Desulfomonile tiedjei DSM 6799: one gene and its partner. The protein of the gene in region 1 interacts with the protein of each later gene in a pairwise test. Links are inferred from orthologs where the notes say so. Each region holds a gene or a part of one and is shown in the gene's direction. Other genes may lie near its edges.

The links. Proteins that work in one complex are often made in the same cells at the same time.
Region 2: the proteins of DESTI_RS08380 (region 1) and rlmB interact in binary tests that used the Escherichia coli proteins (3 or more experiments, as listed by UniProt). The link is inferred for Desulfomonile tiedjei DSM 6799 from one-to-one orthologs.

Annotation. Positions count from the first base shown.
Region 1 is NC_018025.1:1,996,008-1,999,937, forward strand. What follows is about bases 710-3,566. They hold DESTI_RS08380 (bifunctional ADP-dependent NAD(P)H-hydrate dehydratase/NAD(P)H-hydrate epimerase), read left to right. Parts: upstream 710-1,286; coding sequence 1,287-2,846; downstream 2,847-3,566. Other genes in these bases: DESTI_RS08375 (site-2 protease family protein), read left to right, coding at 710-1,248; DESTI_RS08385 (XdhC family aldehyde oxidoreductase maturation factor), read left to right, coding at 3,100-3,566. Outside these bases: more of DESTI_RS08375, read left to right, coding at 136-709; more of DESTI_RS08385, read left to right, coding at 3,567-3,930. UniProt on the Escherichia coli protein: Bifunctional enzyme that catalyzes the epimerization of the S- and R-forms of NAD(P)HX and the dehydration of the S-form of NAD(P)HX at the expense of ADP, which is converted to AMP.
Region 2 is NC_018025.1:3,043,228-3,047,287, forward strand. What follows is about bases 421-3,407. They hold rlmB (23S rRNA (guanosine(2251)-2'-O)-methyltransferase RlmB), read left to right. Parts: upstream 421-1,517; coding sequence 1,518-2,297; downstream 2,298-3,407. Other genes in these bases: DESTI_RS12755 (YicC/YloC family endoribonuclease), read left to right, coding at 421-1,274; rpoZ (DNA-directed RNA polymerase subunit omega), read left to right, coding at 1,286-1,531; DESTI_RS12770 (hypothetical protein), read left to right, coding at 2,297-2,686; DESTI_RS28845 (hypothetical protein), read left to right, coding at 2,797-3,147; DESTI_RS12780 (hypothetical protein), read left to right, coding at 3,157-3,345. Also shown: DESTI_RS12750 (DUF4416 family protein), read left to right, coding at 1-411; more of DESTI_RS12755, read left to right, coding at 363-420; more of DESTI_RS29975, read left to right, coding at 3,408-3,579; DESTI_RS12785 (LolA family protein), read right to left, coding at 3,554-4,060. UniProt on the Escherichia coli protein: Specifically methylates the ribose of guanosine 2251 in 23S rRNA.

The DNA of each region.
Region 1 (3,930 bases):
GTCAATATATGATAATAGAATGAATAAATTCCTGGCTACGGGCACATACAATACTGCGCGAATCAAGCATCCCCCGGAAATCTCTGATCGCGTAGAGCCCCCCAAAGGATTAAGCACAGTGAGGAGGCACTTCATATGAGATGGTCATTCAGAATCGGCTCCATTATGGGAATACCCGTTAAGGTTCATCTGACGTTCGTATTATTGCTGATTCTCATCTATTTTGTGGGAGTTTCCGTGATCGGAATCGGCGGACTCGCGGGAGTAGTATTCGTCGTTCTGGTTTTCGCGTCAGTCGTTTTCCACGAACTCAGTCATTCTCTCGTAGCCCGCCACTACGGCATAGAAGTCGTTGATATTACGTTGCTTCCTATCGGTGGGGTTGCCCGTATGCCGAATCCGCCCGAAAACCCGACCCAGGAGATCCTGATTTCCGTAGCAGGACCGGCAGCAAGTATGATCCTGGGTTTCTCTTTATGGTTCTTTGCTGAACTCTTCGGAACGGGTGTGAGTCTGCGGGATCTTTCCGTGGAAAAAAGCCTGCTGGCTCAACTCGCCGCGGTAAATTTCGTGCTGGCGATTTTTAATCTCCTTCCGGCGTTTCCCATGGATGGTGGAAGGATATTGCGAGGATTTCTGGCTCTTTATCTATCCAAGTACACCGCGACACGAATTGCGGTGGGAGTCGGCCAGGTTTTCGCTATTCTCCTGTTCTTCTTGGGAATATTTACCATGAATTTTTTCATGCTGCTCATTGCTCTGTTCGTGTACCTCGGAGCGGAAGCTGAAGAACGTTACTCGGGCATTATGCTGTCGCTTGGGGAAGCATCGGCAGGAGCGGCCATGATCACTCACATAGAAGCGGTCTCGCCCGACGCAACACTCGGCGATCTTGCAGCACTGTTCACCAGGGGATTTCAGTCCGACTTTCCTGTGGTGGATGACCGACGTCTGGTGGGATTGGTTACTCGAGATATGCTCGTGAACGGGCTTCACGAACAGGGCCCGTCTGCTCCTATTACTAGTTTTATGATCAAGGACTTTGCCACCGCAGTGGAAGACACTCCATTGACAGAGGTTTTTCATAAAATGCAGAACACCGGTATCAGAGCAGTTCCTGTGCTACGCGGCGGTGAGTTGAAAGGTCTGGTAACACTCGAACAAATCGGCCGGTACAATATGCTGTGCTCAGGCTATTCCTGTGAATTCCTGCATCCCGGAAAATCTTCGAAGGTGGTTGCACAGTGAAATAAACCAACGGCTCCTCTCGACCGGAGAAATCTGCAATGTATCTTGTAACTGCTGAGGAAATGAGGGCTTTTGACGCTACTGCGATTCAGGAATACGGCATTCCCGGGATAGTGCTGATGGAAAATGCCGGTCGAACAACGTTTCACATTATGAAAACGCGACTCGGACCAGATCTTCAGGATTTGAAGGTTTCCGTTGTCGCGGGTCCCGGGAATAACGGTGGAGACGGCTACGTGATTGCCCGATATCTGATCAATCACGGAGCCGAAGTCGAGACATTTCTTCTGAGTCCTCGCGACAAAATCCAGGGCGACGCGCTGATCAACCTGAAAATCCTGGAGCATATGACATCGCGTATTTTTCACGTCACCGATTCGGAATCCATGAATGTGGCGGCCAGAAAATGGCGCGAGAGCGAAGTGATTGTGGACGCAATTCTTGGCACCGGCTTGAATTCCGAAGTCCGTTCTCCGTACAGAGATGCCATTCTTGAGATAAACTCATCGCAAGCAATTCGGGTGGCAGTCGATCTGCCTTCCGGATTGGATGCGGATACGGGCAAGATCCTGGGGTGTGCAGTCAAGGCCGATATCACGGCCACGTACGGCTTTAAAAAAGTGGGCATGGCCGTATACCCCGGAATTGCTTACTGCGGCGATATCGAAGTCGTCGATATCTCCATACCGCTACCCGCAATAGAGAAGAATCCTCCGCAAGCAATGTTGTATTCAAGTCCCAACGCGGCGACCTACTATGGCCTGCGCATGAACCCCGAAGCCCACAAGGGGATTTTCGGACATCTGCTCGTCATTGGAGGTTCGCCGGGCAAAACCGGAGCTCCTGCAATGGCCGCACATGCAGCTTCACGGATTGGGGCAGGGCTTGTCACCGTTGGAGTTCCCGCGGCATTGAACTCGATTCTCGAAGTAAAACTCACGGAAGAGATGACAGCGCCTCTTCCCGAATCTGTCCCGGGATTTCTTGGGATAACTGCTCTGGAACGCTTGCTTGATCTGGCTGAAGGCAAACGCTGCGTTGTTCTCGGCCCCGGACTTTCCACGGAATACGATATTCCCGAGATGGTGCAGAGATTCCTGTCATCCTATACAGGATGGCTGGTGATCGATGCGGACGGCCTGAATGCCCTTTCGGGACGTATGGATATACTCAAGTCCACTGAAGCAAAAGTAGTCTTGACTCCTCATCCCGGAGAAATGGCACGGCTTACTGGCAAGAGTCCGCGGGAAGTGCAAGAGGACAGGATCGGAACAGCACGGAAGTTTGCCGTGGATTTCGGGGTCTGGGTAGTGCTCAAGGGAGCGGGGACTATAACCGCATCACCTGACGGCATGATTGTGATTAACACCACCGGCAATTCCTGGATGGCTTCCGGCGGTCAAGGCGATGTGCTGAGCGGAATCCTCGGCGGGCTGCTTGTCCAGAATATCCCTCCCGAAGAGGCTATCCCCTTTGGTGTCTTTCTCCACGGTCTGGCTGCGGACAGCCTTCTGGAAAAGGTCGGAAACTCGCCGATGCTGGCAACTGACCTGCTGCAGGAAATCAGGATACTGCTGGGCGGCAAACGTGAAGAATAAGACTTGGGGAACCTTTTTTGGTAAAAAAGGGTCCCCAAACGCCTCCAAAAAACTTTTAATATTCGTCTGAGTTGTCGTTTTTCTAATCGAAAAACGACAACTCAGACGAAAGCACAGAACATTGAAACAATTTGCGGTCGAGCTTCAGAAGTGCACCGAATCCCCTTCTTGACAAAATCCGCTGCACTACTTACCCTAGACTTCCTATAATGACCAAAACACGCATACATTCTTCCATTCAGGTGGTGAAGCAATGACGGCAATCTGGAAAGCCGCTGCAGAGCAATTCGAGCAAGTCCAGGATTTCGTAGTGGCAACGATCCTCGGTGTTCGAGGGTCTTCTCCCCGGCATGTGGGGACTCGATTTCTCGTAAAAAAGGACGGAGGAACCGTAGGAACTATAGGCGGAGGCCTCTTCGAATCTCAGGTGCAGGAATTTGCACTTCACGCATTGAATACTGGGACTTCCCATCGAGCGCACTTCTCATTTCAGGGAAAAGATGCGCAGTCCGTCGACATGATCTGTGGCGGAGAAGCCGATGTGCTTATAGAATTCATTTCTGCCGATGATATAAAAAAACAGGAAATCTTTCGGAAAGTCTTGGAGATTAAAAAAGAGAGAGCATCAGGATACTTTTTCACTACTCTGCAAACCAACCCGGGAAGTACCGGAGGTGCAATAAATCATCTGCTTCTCGATGGCGCAGGAAAGAAATGGGGTGGATTCTCCGGAGAAGAATCGGCTCTGGAAGCCATGCCGGCTCAACGTCTCTTAAAGCCGGCTCAGCTATTGGACGTGTCGGACTTATCAAGTCCTGTATTTCTCGAATGGCTCCATCCCACAGGAACGGTCTATATCTTCGGAGCGGGTCACGTTGGGATTTGTGTAGCGCATTTGGCTGCGTACGTGGATTTCAAAGTGGTCGTCCTGGATGACCGCTCGGAATTTGCCTGCATCGAAAAATGTCCTGATGCTGACGAAATTATTGTACTCGATGATTATGAATCTGCTTTGTCCAAGCTTCAGATAAACGAGGACTGTTATCTCGTGATCGTCACAAGAGGCCATGCGCACGATAAGACA
Region 2 (4,060 bases), 1.0 Mb from region 1 along the record:
TTTACGTCTTACTATGACCGTGAGATGGGGCCCGGAATCCGACGTTGGTTGTGGGTGTTCGAGCATCTTTTGGATCGAAGTCGTCTTGCGCCTGTCAAGTGCTTGACGAATCGAATAGAACAGACGTATACCATTGACGGCAAGCGAACATTCAATCTCGATCCGGGATTCATGACCCTCGGGAATTTCGTCTTGGCCACAGGCAAGAACAATGCCCATAGAATATATCTAAAAGACGGCATATTTGCGGATCTTACTCTCATTTACAGATCGGGATCTTACCACCCTCTGGAATGGACATATCCTGATTATGCCGACAACGGGTTGATTTCGATTCTCAACCAGTTGAGGGAGCAATACAAATGCAGGTTAACGGAGCCGGCATGCGCACGCGCCCCATTAAGAGCATGACCGGGTTCGGCCGGGGCCGCTCGGCTTCCGGCGAAGTTGAAATCATCACGGAAATCCGCGCGGTAAACCACCGTTTTCTCGATCTCTCCGTCAAGCTCCCGAGAGCATTTAACGTGTTCGAGCCGGCAATTCGGAAAACCGTTACAGATAGTGTGCACCGCGGAAAATTCGATATAATGGTTACTCGTAGTGCCGGGAAAAACGGCCTTGTCGAGGTGACTCTGGACGAATCGCTTGCGACCGGCTATTTCAACTGTTTGAAGCGAATACAAGAAAAATTCAATCTTACAGCGGAGATAAAGGCAAGCGACATTATCGGGCTGAAAGATGTAGTCGTTCCAGTCGAACGGGACGATCTCGTGGAAAGCGAATGGCCGCTTCTGGAAGAGAGCCTCGGGACTGCAATGAGAGCACTGGATGAAATGAGATGCGCTGAGGGCGCAACCTTGTGGAATGATATCGAAAACAGATTGCTCTCAATCAAAGAAACCGCTTCCCGGATTTCGCCGCTGGTCCAACAGGTAGTGGTTGCGGCTAAAGAACGTTTGGAGAGGCGGATCAAAGAACTTACAGGCGGCATGGAATTGGACCCGGACCGGCTTACTCAAGAAGTTGCGATTATTGCGGATAAGTCGGACGTGACAGAGGAATTGATCCGGCTGAACAGTCATCTGGAGCAGTTCATGGGATTCTTCTCCGAAGGTTCGCCCCTGGGAAGAAAACTGGATTTTCTGCTTCAGGAAATCAACCGGGAAGTCAATACGTTGGGATCGAAATCAGCATCTACGGAAATTTCATCGCACGTTGTTTATATGAAATCGGAACTGGAGAAGATCCGGGAACAAACACAAAATATAGAATAAGTGAGACACAAATGGCGAGAGTAACAGTTGAAGATTGTCTGGAGAAGGTGGAGAATCGTTTTGCTCTGGTGATCCTTGCATCCAAGAGAACGAAAGAATTAAAAAGAGGGGCGCCTCTGACGGTGCGCGACAGAGACAACCGAGAGGTTGTCATGGCTTTGAGAGAAATAGCGGCATCCAAAGTGTTGGCGAAAATGCCGACGGCTGAAGAATCCCTGGACAAAAAAGAAGCACCTATATCGATTGAAAAGGACTAAATCCTCAACCAAGACTGTTCTTTATGGGGTTCATCCGGTCCTGGAAAATTTCAGGGCAAGAAAACGCTTGATAGAAGAAGTCTTTATTTCCCGAGACAGCAGACTGGACTCATTGACTGCCCAGTTTGAACTCGCCGGAATCCCCATAAACAAGATGAATCCCAAAGATCTCGCTGCGTTTTGCGGATCTCAGCATCATCAGGGCATTGCAGCATCTGTGGGACCGTTTCCCTATGCGGATTTGAGTGATTTGACGTCCCAAGAGGCAGAAGGTTTGCTGGTAATCCTCGATGAGATTCAGGACCCATCGAACCTGGGCACAATACTGAGGAGTTGCCACTGTTTGGGAGCTTCGGGCGTCGTTCTCACGAAGGATCGTGCCGTTCCTGTGACTCCTGCTGTAGAAAAGGCCGCTGCGGGCGCTTCTGCTCATGTCCTGGTTGCGAGAATCGTAAATTTGGCTCGGGAAATTGACGGATTAAAAGATCTGGGATTCTGGATTTACGCTGCCGACGCGCGCGCGAGTTCCTCAGTGTACGCCATGGATCTTACCGAAAAGATCGCAGTTGTGTTCGGTTCCGAATTCAGCGGTATCCGAAGACTCGTCCGTGAAAAATGCGATGGCACAATTTCGATTCCCATGTTGGGCACGATAGATTCTCTCAATGTGGCCCAGACAGCAACGGTGATTCTTGCCGAATCACTCCGGCAACGGCTCGTGAAAAAGCCTGAACTCCTTCTGCATGCTTCTCACGGTTCTAAGTAATGCGGTTGACAATTAGTCCGAATCCGGATTTTGCTCTACTCGACATGGAATTGGATCTGGTTATCGCACTATACGAAGAAAGAAGTCCGGAGATATTCTTGCAGAGTGGGACACCCCGCCCGGATCGGCATTTTCTTCTTGGAATGGCTCAAACCATCGTGGTTGCCGTCGAAGAATCGGACAAAGATTCCGTGCTCTTTCTTGAATCGGGCGCTGCTGAACTTCAAGACTCGGGCGAATTGAGAACACTTCATTCAAGCTTACTGATAGTGCGCAGCATTGAAGGGAGGTTCTCGGCGATTGTCTTCGGAGATCCGCGCCAAGCCAGACGTCTGGCACGTCGTGCAGAACGTTGGTTTACCGGAACGGTTCGTTTGGACATACCATGAGTCTCGATCCTGCCGAGTAGTACCATTGTTGATAGTGGGACAAATTTGGGAACAAGTTATCGGTGCCGGTATCTAAACGAAAAAAGTTTCCGGCAACGTTGGAGGTTTCAATGTATGGAAAATCTGCTGCTCTTGTGACTGTGATGATTCTGCTCTTGACCGTTACCGCGTTCGCTCAGAGGGACATATCGGGAAACTATGAGGCCTCAGTCATGGGATCGACAATACGGGCCAATATAGAACAGAACGGCAGCAACATTCAGGGAGTGGCACACGTGTATTCGGCTGGAAAGAAAAACACTTACCATTTCTCGGGCGTCACGGATGGAAATCGGTTTCAGGCAAGCCATTATAGTGGACATGTCTTTTCCGGGAATGTCACGCCCCAGGGGGATCTTGTGGGTGTTTTGAGGACAAAAGGCGGACACAAAGTCTCCGTTCATGCCTCCCGCCGTAACTGAGAGGGTTCAATGCAGAAGTCGACCGCTGCCAAAATACGCACGTTGTGGTTCCTGACAGCAATGATCCCCTTGATGATGATAGCTGGACTTGTGGGCGTTCTTTCATTGCTGCTTACATCTCCTCTCATGGTGTACGGAGGAATGTGCAAAAAACATATTAAGAGTCCGTGGCGCAAGTCATTGATGTCACCTCGATAACCGAGCGTCCGTTACATGATCGACAGGAGATATTACCGGATTAGAGGTCAAAAATGGGAGGCGCGTTTCTTTCAAAAAGGAGAACGTTTTCCCGATACAGCCATTGACGTACCCAAACAGGGCGTATGGGCTTGCCCGGAACTCCAGGGATGGGACCAAGCCCGTTTTCTCGGGAATTCATGGCGCTTCATCAATTTGGATATAGATGTCAGTTACCTTCCGGAAAATAGGTAGGCATTCTCTGCGCCAGTGAAGAATCAACAACTCCTTTGTCTTCGTCTTCTTCCTGATTTTCGCGCCCTTTTATATCCTGAGCTTCATAGCGCTGATTCTCGCTGATTTGATTCAGTCTTTGATTCAATGAAAGTATTTGCGGGTCATCTTGAGCGAGCAGCGACCAGGAAGCAAACTCAGTCTCATCAACATCACCATTCTTAAATTTTATAGCCACTTTTTTGATTTCGCCGGATTCCATAATCGCCAGGTTGACTGATTGTATGCGCTCGAACTCGTTCTGGTTTGAAGGAACGATTTCCGTGGTCAGCACGTCATCATGCTGTTCGCTTTTCATCACAGAGAACTTCCGGAGACTACCGTTGCCGACACTCTGTATGAGAAGCATTAGAGGATCCGCAAATTTGGAAAGATCTCGCTCACCGTGAATTTTGAAGACTTCCACATCCGAGCCGTCGTGGGTCATCGTGATTATTTTCCC